Linked DNA regions of Desulfopila inferna. The protein of the gene in region 2 interacts with the protein of the main gene of each other region in a pairwise test. Links are inferred from orthologs where the notes say so. Each region holds a gene or a part of one and is shown on either strand. Other genes may lie near its edges. The genes, in order: kdsB and JWG88_RS19575.

What was found.
Region 1: the proteins of JWG88_RS19575 (region 2) and kdsB interact in binary tests that used the Escherichia coli proteins (3 or more experiments, as listed by UniProt). The link is inferred for Desulfopila inferna from one-to-one orthologs.

What each region holds. Positions count from the first base shown.
Region 1 is NZ_JAFFQE010000001.1:172,974-179,450, reverse strand. The notes cover bases 2,287-5,062. They hold kdsB (3-deoxy-manno-octulosonate cytidylyltransferase), read right to left. Parts: upstream 4,183-5,062; coding sequence 3,391-4,182; downstream 2,287-3,390. Other genes in these bases: JWG88_RS00705 (class I SAM-dependent methyltransferase), read left to right, coding at 4,234-5,034; JWG88_RS00715 (gluconeogenesis factor YvcK family protein), read right to left, coding at 2,287-3,227. Also shown: ATP-dependent RNA helicase HrpA, read left to right, coding at 1-676; JWG88_RS21805 (hypothetical protein), read left to right, coding at 716-844; more of JWG88_RS00715, read right to left, coding at 912-2,286; JWG88_RS00700 (23S rRNA (pseudouridine(1915)-N(3))-methyltransferase RlmH), read right to left, coding at 5,189-5,653; JWG88_RS00695 (YkgJ family cysteine cluster protein), read right to left, coding at 5,643-6,254; JWG88_RS00690 (YqgE/AlgH family protein), read right to left, coding at 6,401-6,477. UniProt on the Escherichia coli protein: Activates KDO (a required 8-carbon sugar) for incorporation into bacterial lipopolysaccharide in Gram-negative bacteria.
Region 2 is NZ_JAFFQE010000009.1:217,894-224,297, reverse strand. What follows is about bases 2,205-4,907. They hold JWG88_RS19575 (TetR/AcrR family transcriptional regulator), read right to left. Parts: upstream 4,003-4,907; coding sequence 3,406-4,002; downstream 2,205-3,405. Other genes in these bases: JWG88_RS19570 (lactoylglutathione lyase family protein), read right to left, coding at 4,407-4,907; curA (NADPH-dependent curcumin/dihydrocurcumin reductase), read right to left, coding at 2,220-3,257. Also shown: JWG88_RS19590 (oxidoreductase), read right to left, coding at 245-1,348; JWG88_RS19585 (type 1 glutamine amidotransferase domain-containing protein), read right to left, coding at 1,517-2,197; more of JWG88_RS19570, read right to left, coding at 4,908-4,910; JWG88_RS19565 (winged helix-turn-helix transcriptional regulator), read left to right, coding at 5,088-5,426; JWG88_RS19560 (sensor histidine kinase), read left to right, coding at 6,040-6,404. UniProt on the Escherichia coli protein: Involved in response to both electrophiles and reactive chlorine species (RCS). Represses the transcription of the nemRA-gloA operon by binding to the NemR box.

The DNA.
Region 1 (6,477 bases), on a different replicon or contig from region 2:
CTGCTCCACAAACTTGTCCGGACCTTCCTCTCTGTGGCTGGTAAACATCTTTCAGAAAAAGGCTGAGGCCGTTGACTCTCTCTTGAATTTTATTGTCGATACGGTATTTTCCACTGCTCAAGGGGAGATACCTTCCAGGCAGATTTTTGAACAAAAGATCGAAAAGGCACGGAAGACGAATTTTTTCGACACCGGCAAAAACATATGTGATGAAGTATTGTCTCTGTTGCGCAAGAGAAGAGAAGTGATCAGTGAAATCAGCCGGCATGAAGAGCTGGCGAAAAAGACCAGAACCCATTCGGCACCACAATATACCGAGTATCAACGTATGCTCGGGGAGATCCTTCCCGATAATTTCCTGGAAGACTTTTCCTATGACCTGACCGATCGTCAAAGATATCTGCAATGCCTTATTATTCGCATTGCCCGTGCTCACTCCGACTTGGCTAAGGATATGAAAAAGGCTGAAATGATTGCTCCTCACGCACAAAATCTGGCAACTTTGCAGGAAAAGGAAAAGGATCTCTCAGACCATTGTAAAGAAAAAATGCGGATTTACGAACGCATGGTACATGAGATGCGCATAGCTGTGTTCTCACCGGAGCTGAAAACCGCCCTGCCTGTATCTCAAAAAAAACTGAAGACTACCTGGAGGGACATCTGTGAGCAGTGCTAATCCCACCACCGGCTTTGGCGATATATTCAGGTCGTCCTTATGAATAAAGTCATTATCGGCCTGTTGCTCGCCATATTATCATTGATTTTGCTGCACAACCATCAGCCGCTTGTCGGACTTCCGATGTTTATCGTCGGGATTTTCCTGATGATGCATAAGAAAAAATAGGATGTTGCAGTGGAAACATTCCGGAATTCAACCTACGGTGTCCGAATCTTGGTGATTCCCTGGTCAGTTATCCTGAAAATACCACTTCTCTGAAAAAATCGACCATGGAATTGCGTCGTTCCAGCATCTTCTGCTGTTCCGGAATGAGATCGGACCTGCCGATTTTCATCAGAGCCATTTTGTATTCTATATGAGAGGCGAGCCTGTTATCAAGGTACCAGGCATAGGTAAGCCCCATCAGTACACCGGGAGGAGTGAAGCCGTCATTCCCATTGATCAACCGGGTAAAATGGTGATCATTTTTGCTTGTTTCGATCATCTTGGCAAAATGGAGATAGCGGTCAATTTCTTCAGAAGTAAAAAAAGCTTCAATCTCGGAGATCCCGCGAACGTGCAGATGATATATCTTACCTACCGTAACACCATCGACAGTAACTTCCTCGACCCTTTTTTCTTTAGCGTAATTACCCAGAAGAGATTGTCCGATGGCTATGAGGATCCCGACTTCAAGCTTGCGAAAATCGGAGATCAGATCTGATCGAATTTTAATATATCCATCCTCAGGATCAAAAAAAGAAAACACCTTGTCCCAAATCTGCTCTCTTCGCCATTTTTCCTTGGCAATACAGACAATACCGCGAATGAACACCAGGTGATCTAAGGAAATATCCTGATGTTTCCAGATAATATCGATAATGCGGCTACGTAAGGCATTGAAAGATTCGGTTTTTTGTTCCGCAGGTGAAAAGGAGATGGGCAGATTCTGAATAAAGGATTCCAGCACCCGGTATTTCCGTGAAGGATACATAACATTTCTGGTCTGCACATACTGAGGTTCAATCTCGGTAGAGGACGAATCCGCCTCCTCCACCGAGCAATCCGGTTTTTTCTGCAGTCGTGAAGCAATAAAAACGGTTTTGACCGCTTGTGCCAGAATTTCCGGATCATGCTGTATAACACCTCTCTCCGCCAGCGCTTTTTTGGAATATATTCCGCACTCGATTGGCAGATATCCCTGGTCACAGACAATATGTCTATCCAGATAAATGGGGATTTTTCCCTCAAGGGTATAATTCTGGATTACCGAGGCGGGAACATCTTTTAAAGACAGGCAAAAAACTTCATGAAAAAGATCTCTGGTGCCGCCGGGAATGTTTCGTTCATAGGCCCTGATCATATCCGATACATAAAACTTTCGCTCGGGGTCGGAAATAGCGATATCGGTTTCCCCGGCCTGAACCCAGAGATTAGAGATCAAAAGCTTTCGCGCCGGTTTATTTCTTCTGACCGCCTCTGCGATTCCAGGAACCTGAAAAATTGGAATGATGGAACTATAAAGGCTGCCCGGGGCCATGATAATAATGTCGGCCGCCTCGATGTCTTTAAAAATCTGCGGCGGGACATGAATGGTATCAGAAAAGTCGACAACCACCCGGTCAACGGGGAATCCACGTTCGGCATCCCCTGATTTGGACTCACCCGTCACCTGAACGCCATTGGTATAACAGATCCGGAGTTGGGACGGTGTCGTAGTGCAGGGCAGCACGGCTCTCTCCACTGTGCCGATTCTGTACGAAAATTCATCAATCCCGGCATATAATGCCGTGTTGGCCACTCTTCTGTCATTTTCGAGTCTGCTGTTATCACATTCCTTCTCTATCTTTGCATAAATAGCTGCAACTAAGAGGAGATTCCCCAGGCAATGAGACCGGGAGAGGGTACCGGATAAACGATTGTCCGAAAAAAGCGTGTCAACGAGGTGGGCAATATAGCTTTCCAGCTGAGATGGCAAACGGATTTCTGGATTTTGGCAGACAGCTGTCACCTTGTCCCTGGTAATCTCATTTGCCAGGAATCTGAAATTAAGAATAGACGCCAGACCGTCAACTGCATCCTGAGCCTCCTGCAAGGTAATGCTGTATCTTTTTTGCAGGAGCTGCAGTTGAATTGAAGATAGGAGGACATGACGGATATCCCCCAGGGCTATTATGGGAAGATCCTTGATCAGTTCGCCGGTAGAGCCGCCATCATCGGTGACGCAGACTATCGATTGTGTCCGGGGGAAGATCTCCTTCAGACCGGCAAATGGTTCCCTGGGCCAGGAGCTTCTCCGGCTGTCTCCGCCTATTATGTTGGAAAGTCCCGTTCCGCCGCCGAAAACGACAACGCGAACATCACCTACTTCGCTCTCGACCAGATACCGCCGGAGTTCATGAAAGTCTGCGATGATTGAGTGATCAAAATTTCCGGGAATTCCATTTAAAACCAGATCAATACATTTCTCTCTGAAATCCGAATGGGGGAGCAAATCAAGCGGAGAGAGAAATGGACGGGATAATTTTTCCACATATTCTTCCAGTTCCGCCTTACCATTTTTTTTCATATGCCTTCCATTATAATTTCGCAAAAAGTCCACGATGAGAGATGGCTAGATAAAAGATTCTATATATGTTATTGGCAGGTCTCCGACTATACAAGTAGTATGTCAAATGCCTGCCAAAAACCTGCAACGCCGGAGATCGGGCTTTTTACTACGCTACCTTCACTTACTTTTCCATGTGGAACTTGAGAAAAGCTTCGACTCGTTTGAGATCCTCCACTGTATCCACTTCAATGGAATCATGCTCGGTCAAGGTAACCCTGATCCGATACCCGAACTCCAGTGCACGCAGTTGTTCTAATTTCTCAAAACGTTCCCATTCCCCTTCCGGCAATGCCACAAAGGAGAGCAGAAAACCTTTTCTGTAGGCATAGAAGCCGAGATGCTTATAGTAGGTAGGAGTCTCGGTGTCTTCGGGATTCCGTTGAAATGGTATGGGAGCGCGGGAGAAATAGAGAGCATAATTATCTCTGTCGAAGACAGTCTTTACATGGTTGGGATCATTTATCTCTTCTTTCCGTATAATCTTATACATCAAAGTTGACATCGGCAAGGCCGGATCATCGAGTAATGGCCGGGCAACCTGTTCGACAATTTCTTCAGGAAAAAGGGGCTGATCCCCCTGTATATTCACTACAATATCGTGCTCGGAAATTCCGATTTTTTCCGCAGCCTCGGCAAGGCGGTCGGTTCCGGAAACATGATCATCCCTGGTAAGCACAAATTCCCCGCCAAATGATTCGACACATTCCCCGATGCGAATATCATCTGTCGCCACGACGATTCGGGATAATAACTTTACCTTTTTAGCCCTTTCAACCACGTGCTGAATCATTGGTTTCCCGCAAATCGAAGCCAAAGGTTTGCCTTCGAAACGATTTGACTTATATCTGGCGGGAATAATTGCCACTACTTCAATATTTGATTCCATTTTTATTGTACCCGTGATATTTTTCATTTTTCCAGGAACTCACCAAGCTGTCTTCATCGGTAAATTCAGAATATACTCATGTCTCAAAATACATTATGCATTGTACTTGCAAGCAGATTCCCTCGACAGAGAGAAAAGGCAGCTGCTCTTGCAGAAAAACTGGGTCTTCCTCTCCAAGAGAGCCACGAGAACCGCTGTAAATATCACCTTGTATATACAGATATTCGACTTGAGCTTCAACATAATCCTGGCTGCACCACACAGAAAGAAAAGCCCGTCTATATTGACCTTTTCCCGAGCGGCTCTATCCATCAGCGTTTGCTGACAACTTCCATCAAGGACCCCCTGTGCAAGGCTGTCGGCATCAAATCGGGTAAGCGACCTTCGATTATCGACACCACGGCGGGTATGGGAATGGATGGAATCACCTTGGCCTGGTTAGGATGTTCGGTTCTGTTAATTGAAAGAAATCCGGTGGTGCACGCCCTGCTGCACGACGGTATTCGGCGTGCTGTGGAAGATTGGCGGTTCCAGAAAATTATTGGTAACAACCTGAGACTTATGGAGGGAAATTCAACAGAAATTTTGCCGCATCTTAGTCGGGCCGATACGGTGTTTGTCGATCCAATGTATCCGGAAACCGTAAAAGGAGGAGCACTGAATAAAAAGGAAATGAGGATGCTCAGAGAGATAGTGGGCGGTGATATTGACAGCAGGGAGCTTTTTTTAACGGCGCTGCAGACTGCAGACAACAGAGTCGTGGTCAAACGACCCAAAAATGCCGAGCCCATCAGCCCAGTTCCGAAACCATCTCACCGGATTTTGATGAAGAGCGGCCGTTTCGACGTCTATTTACTACCACCTAAAAATCATTTGTGATAATCCGTAAAAAGTCGCCACGATGTCAGATGGCTAGATAAAAAGTTCGAGATACAAGGCGCAGTGTTTTTGGCAGTTCTCCGACTATACAGGTAGTATGTCGGAGGCCTGCCAAAAACCTGCAACGCCGGAGATCGGGCTTTTTACGACGCCATCATTTGTGATATTTTTCCCCGCATTTGATGGTATGTGCCCTGTAGAGCTGTTCAAGCAAAAAAAGCCGGACCATATCATGAGTGAACGTCATCTTTGACAGCGAAATAACAAGTTCGGCACGCTGCAGTACCTTTTCAGCCAGTCCCAACGGCCCGCCTATAATGAAGGTGACATGCCTGATTCCAGTTCCTTCCCAATGATCAATTATGGTGCTGAATTCTGTTGAACTAAACTGTTTTCCCTGAGCGTCAAGCACCACAGGAAAGGTAGAAGAAGAAATATTTGCCAGAAGTATTTCCCCTTCTTTCTCCCTTATCTGCTCGTCGCTGCCTTGAATCTTTTTGGCTTTTAAAGTCCTAAGCTCGACCTGAGAATAATGCTGCAGTCGTTTGCTGTAATCATTTACTCCTTCAGAAATAAACGATAATTTTGTTTTTCCAAGTAGGAGAATCTCATATTTCACTACGTAAATCCTCCTTCTTATCCGAAGTACTACTGCCCAGACAACCGCCATCTTCTATGATGCGGCAGATATCGGTATATGATGCTTCCCTGTTTAGCCCTGGACATGAAGAGCTGATGGACTCAAGGTTGTTTCTGTCAATCAGAATAGCCTTCACCAGCGGCCATTCACGACATCGCCATGGTCTTGCCTGATGAATAGTGCAGCCGTTCTCAAAAAAGATACAGTGTCCGTTGACGGTTTTCATCTGTACCTCTCCGTCAGTTAGCCTCCAATATTTTTTCAAGGCTTCTTCGCGTGTTGTTTCAAGAAAAAACAGCATATTTTCCTGATCTTTCTCGTTTAATGACACTGTAGTTTCACCTTGGCAGCAAAATCCACAGCGGCTGCAAAGAAATACGTTATCCATGATTGTTCTCTTGATAGTAATGATTTGCTGTCTAAAAGATTTGCCTGGGATAGGCAGAAGTGCAAAGAAAAGGAGCTTACCATCAATCAGATTTTTCAACAATGAGAGTATCACGATAAGCACCCGTACGGGCATAAATTCCGACTTGGGGAAAGACAGATCTCCTGCCCTGACTTGTGGAATTTTTCTCAAACCCATCTGAAAGTTCAGTGGGACCTTATATGGCCAGGACTTAACCGCAACCTGCCTCGGGTTATCTGCAAAGGATTTTCACCACAAGAGCTTTAGTGAACATCTGGGATTAAAGCGTAAAAGGAGAGATTAAGAAGGATTTGCTGTCAGGCTCTGCCGATGACATCTCCGAATACCGAAATATCGATGCCATATAGCATGGCGGCAGCACGCCATTTTTCCT
Region 2 (6,404 bases):
ACTTCAGTTACTGTTCTCCCTTCCTCTTCAGAAAGAAGAACTGCGTTTCTCTTAAAGTCAGGATCGTATTTCCGTCGTTGTTGAACACTCATATTATTCCTCCTGTTATTTTCATAACAGTGGCTTAACTTCGTGTCCATTCCTCTGTAGCAGGATCATTATGGCCAGATTGATAATTGAACCACATAATAAAAGGCCGCCACTTTCATAAAGTGATGTGGTCAAGTAAGCAGCAAACAATTTTTTACTCCTTACTCTTTTTTTCAACGGCACAGTGTAAAGCTTCTTTCGTGGATAAAGTTGAGAAACATTTATTGCAAGAAATACATGCCGCCTTTGTCCTGTCTCCGCCTGCCCATCTGCTGATAAGGTTTGGCTCCCTTATGAGAGGACGTGAAAGGGCAACGTAGTCGGCAAGCCCTGAAGCCACGACATCTTGCACAACGTTAAATGACAGAAATCCTCCAACAAGAATAAGAGGAATACCTATCTCTTTTTTGAAGGTTTCGGCAGCCTCTCTGTAATAAACTTCCCGTCCTTCTGACTTTGAGGTGCCGACCCTGGATGGAATGAGCATCCCAGATTCAAAGGTCCCACCACTCATTTCGATGGCGTCCACCCCACAATCTTCAAGCATATGGGCCACCTTGATGGTTTCTTTAACGGTAATTCCGTTTTCAATAAAATCCTCCGAATTGATTTTGACCATTACCGGGTATGACGTGCCAACCCGTTGCCTGATTTCATTGTACACTTGGAGAAGAAGTCTTGCCCGATTCTCAAGATTTCCACCGTAACTGTCACTTCTTTTATTATAATGTGGAGACAGAAACTGACTTAGTAAATAGCCGTGCGCTGCATGGATCTGAATCCCGTCAAATCCTGATTTTACAGCTCTTTCAGCTGCATCACCAAAAGCGATTACCGTTCTTTTGATGTCGTCAACTGTCATTGCGGAAGCTTTTTTAACACCAGCTTCAAGTACATCTGAAGGTCCAAGAGCTGCATAATCATTTGTTCCTATGCCATTTTTTCCGGCATGGGCAAGCTGCACGGCAATAACTCCGCCATTTTCGTGAACGATCGACGTAATCCGTCTTAGGCCGTCAACCATTGCATCAGAATAGATGCCCATCTGCCCTGGACCTGCTTGTCCTTCCCTTGTAACGTGAGCGTGACCAGTAATGATAAGGCCGACCTCACCACGGCTGAGTTGCTCCATATAGCCACATAGCTGATCTTGCACCGTTCCGTCCAGTCCCGCCATTGCTTCATAGGTTGCAGATCTTACAAAACGGTTTTTTAACTTCATTCCGTTGAGTTCTGTTGTTTCAAAGAGTCCTGTCATTTTTTTCCTTTTATAAAATATAGTTGCCTGGGGTTTGCAAAGTTAACTTCAATCAAAGTGAAGACCTCTTAAGGTCAGTTAATGTTCCAAGATATTTTTGAAACGACACATTAAGGAGGAAGTCATGGTGACCATATCCTCCTTATTAATAGCTCCACGGTAAAACTGTTAACGGCTGAGAAGTTCAACAATGCCTAAAGCAGCAGCTTCTGAGGATGCCGGGTTCTGGCCAGTTACCAGGTTTTCGTCAATCACCACATAATTCCCCCAATCTTCACCTTTGCAGTACACTCCCTCATTTTGTTTGAGCATATCTTCCACTAGAAAAGGAACAACGTTGGTCAGCTGAACAGCTTCTTCTTCAGTATTGCTGAACCCGGTTACTTTTTTCCCTTTAACTAAATGTTCTTTTTGGGCATTTTTAGCATGGCGTAGAACTCCGGGGGCATGACAGACAAGTCCCAGCGGTTTGCCTTTCTGGTGAAACTCCTCAATCAGAGAAATAGAATGCTTATCTTCAGCCAAATCCCAAAGCGGCCCGTGACCACCAGGGTAAAAAACGGCATCAAAATCTTCTGACTTGATCGAATCTAAACGGAGGGTGTTGGCAAGAGCCTTTTGGGCCTGCTCATCTTTTCGAAAACGAGCTGTAGCCGCTGTCTGGAAGTCAGGCTCATCACTTTTGGGGTCGAGCGGGGGCTGTCCTCCTTGCGGGGATGCCAATGTAACTTCAAAAGACTGGTCTTTAAAGACGAAGTATGGTGAAGCAAATTCTTCTAACCAGAAACCGGTCTTTAAACCTGTATCGCCCAGTTTATCATGTGATGTAAGAACCATTAAAATTTTCATCAATTCACCTATAGTATTTTTTTTACAGCTCGTTATTTACTTTGATCACAAGTTTGCCAAAATTTTTACCTTCCAGTAGGCCCATAAATGCTTGCGGAGCACTCTCTAAGCCTTCAACAATCTGTTCCCGGTAGTGTATTTTCCCGGTTCCCAGCATTTCTGTCATGTCTCGTGCGAATTCATCGTAGCGATGACCATAATCGTCAAAGATGATAAAACCCTGCACTTTGATGCGTTTGACTAAAATTGTCCCCATGAGAAGTGATAAACGATCAGGGCCATCCGGGAGCTTGGTTGCATTATATCTTGAGACAAGGCCGCAGACTGGAATTCTTGCACCGACATTCAGCAATGGTAAAACCCCATCAAATACTTTTCCGCCAACATTCTCATAATAGATGTCAATGCCATCAGGGCAAGCCTGTTTAAGCATATCGGCAAAATCTGGATCTTTGTGATCAAGACACTCGTCAAAACCAAGCGTTTCTTTGGCATAGCGGCATTTTTCAGGCCCACCGGCAACGCCGACCGCACGACAACCTTTTAACTTGCCTATCTGTCCGACAGTTGCACCAACCGGACCAGTCGCTGCAGCTACCACCAGGGTGTCACCTGGCTTTGGTTTACCAATGTCTAACAACCCCATATAAGCTGTAAACCCAGGCATTCCCAAAATTCCTAGAGCAAACGATGGCTTTTCTGGATTTTTACCCAACTTAGTGAGATCAGAACCATCCGACACTGAATAGAGCTGCCAACCGCTGTAGGCCAAAACCCATTCGCCTCTCTCAAAATTGGGGTTTCGGGAATCTTCAATTTGACAGACAGTAGCACCAACCATTACGGAATTGACATCTACAGGCGGAGCGTAAGATGGCGCATCACTCATCCGGCCGCGCATATAAGGATCAAGTGATAGGTAGATACTCCGCAACAAGACCTCTCCTTCTCCCGTCATTGGTATTGCAATTTCTTCTAACCGAAAATTGTCTTGAGATGGTGCACCTTTCGGGCGGGAAGCAAGCACAATCCGTCGATTTATATTTTCATTTTGTCCCATAGTCTTTTCACCTTTTTGAAATTGTATATTTTTGTATGAGGTAGTCGGTATTATCAATTGGTTTAATTCATTGCCTCGCCTTAATAGTCGACCAGTCGTCTAGTGAGACTCGCAAAGATAATCCACCAAAAAGATTGTTGGCTACGATTTATGTCACTGTATTGTTATTCAAAATTGATGTGGTTATTCGCATGGCCTGTTGCAGACCATCTGCGTTACGCTGCAATTTGCTCATCAGCGTTGCCCCTAGCCACATGTTATAGAGAAAATCAGCAGTTACGGCTGAATTGCTCTTTACTATTGAGCCATCATCCATGCCTGCTTCAATGCACTGTGCTATTCTTTGAACGACTTGAGAAGACCCGTTCAGCAAAGCGACACGCATCGGTTCAGAAAGATCCGCCACCTCGGCACTCAATTTGACAACCAAACACTTTTGATCAACACATGAATCAGATTGCGTTTCAATCCAGCGTTGCCAATATTCCATCAGACGATTGTAAGCAGAACTGCCTCGTAGTTGAAAAATATTATCAAGAGCAACAAGATATTCTCTGAAGTAATTACTAATAATTTCTTCACCAAACTGTTCTTTAGACTTAAAATAATAGTAAAAAGAACCCTTAGGTACTCCTGCAGATTGGAGAATTTCTGTCAATCCCACGCTAGAGAAACCTTTGCTTACAATGAGCTTATAGCCGGTATCTAAAATGTGCTGACGAGTTTCTTTGGTATCTTTCTTCATGGAAAATACTGTAACACCTAATAGACCGGTCGTCTATGGATGTTTGATAATTATCTTATGAAAACACATCCACCCATTTGTTATGGATGCAATTCAGGGCGGTTAAAGGGTTCATTTTATTTTTCTAAAAACTGAAAGTCGACCTTTACACATGGTATCCTATTGAATTTTTCCTGCAATCAGTACTGATTGCAAGAAAAAATACCTTATGGCAAAACTGAATATGCCTTAATATAAACAAGTTCAGCTTGTTCCTGGTATGAACCATCAGAGCCCTCAGCTACCAATACTATTTTGTTATTAGTACGGGCTCCCATAATCTTTCAAAGTCGATATACATTATCACTCTCTACTACTACTGTTTTTAAGACGAAGGTCGGTTGCCACGCTGATGGCTGTAAAAGTTACAGCTTGTCTTGATATGCTCCTGCAGAGTAGGTCAACTCATAGCTGTGGGAGTAAATCTCGATAAGATTCCCGAATGGATCTTCACAGTAAACCATTCGATATGGTTTTTCCCCTGGGTAGTACTCTCTTACCGGCATTCTCTGTTTGCCGCCATTTTTTACAATTTTAGCAGCCAGTCCTTCAACGTCAGGATCCTGCACACAGAAGTGAAATACACCAGTTTTCCAATATTCAAAGTTGTTTTCACGTTGTTCTGCGTTTTTAAATTCAAAAATTTCAACGCCGATTTTGTCGCCTGTTGAAAGGTGGGCAATCTTAAAGCTTCCCCAGCCTTTACCGAAAACGTCATCGCACATTATCCCAATTGCAGAGTCATCTGATGCTATCTCAGTTGGTGGCATAATTACGTACCAACCGAGTACCTTGGTGTAGAATTCTACCGCTTTGTCAAGGTCAGTCACAGATAATCCGATATGAGAAAAAGTTCTTGGATATGTCATTTTAGTGCTCCTATATATTTTATTGTTGTTCAGATGTTATCGTTGGTACAGTGACACTATAGCAATAGGAAATAGAGTAACAAGAAGGCACTATTTTGTTCGACACGAACCAATTGGTTTGAATTGTCTGAATTAGCCGGTTCTATGATCAATTTTTTTTGAGGGTTACACGATATTATGATTAGCTGGAACGAAAAGCAATACCACTGCCCGGTTGAAGTTTCCATGGCTCTATTGAGTGGAAAATGGAAGTGCCTGATGCTTTGGCATCTAAATGAAGGGACTAAACGTTACAACGAGTTGGAGAGAATAGTGCCGGGAGTCAGTCAGAAAATGCTGACTCAACAATTAAAAGAGTTGGAAAAAGACGGACTGATATTACGAACTGTATATCCGGAAGTACCACCACGGGTTGAATATAGCTTGACCGAACTTGGTCAAAGCGCATTTCCTATTTTAGAGATGATGCACTCATGGGCTGTCAAACAGTTGGGGTTTATCGATCCAGAAGCATAGGTTCGTAGGGGAAACATTAAAGGGTAGCAGATATCCTCACATTGAGATTTTTCCTGTGAGGGTAGGATCGGCTAAACAGAGAATTGATCAGAAATGGAGCAACTCGAAACTTTAGATTACCAAAGATCACCTTGTGTAACGGAAATAGAGCTCCAGTTTTAGGTGTCTACTGTTAGTGGTAAAAAGAAACCGGAGTGTTATACAACAGCGCGAACCATAGTAGTATCTCTCTTCTTCCCATACCACGCCCCCTCATGGAATATTCTTTTGCCAGGATGGGTCCCCTTTTTTGGCCTTGGGCAGAAGCAAGCGGCGACATACCTGCGGGGAGGATAGCGCCTGCAGGGCATCGATACCACCGTGACCATCACCATAGATTCCGACAAAACCGTCGGGGCGATCTTCTCCGCGCAGGGCGATATTTCCATCCCTGAACCTTTATAGAGTAGAACCAGAAAAAGAAACAAATCAAGATTTTAAGAAGGTCTCTGTAAGATAGATATTTTAAGTTTTTTCCCAACAATCACATTGAAAGGGACACAAACACCCGGCGGCTTTTCCGTAGTTTATTGTCTCCTTGAAATGTTTTTCCTAAATAGAATATGCTTAATACATGAGCCATTCAAAACAAAAATATTCCCAATTTGATGAGCGCCTTTATCCTATTTTATTAACACAAATATACGAACGATCTAACACTGGCATTCTTGCTACCCTCATTAATTCGGCAATATTATTATTAGTTCTGTGGCACCAGATATCGCACTGGTTATTGGTTTCATGGTTTTTGACACTCTCTCTTGTATCCTTAGTGAGACTTTTTCTAAATTCATATTTTCTAAGGATAAAAAAAGAAGAAAAAAATATGCGCCTATGGGGACTGCTGTTATTTTTTGGCCTAGGCATATCTGGCATTTTGTGGGGTTCGACCGCAATCTTTCTTTTTCCGGTACAATCATTAGCACACCAAGTATTTAT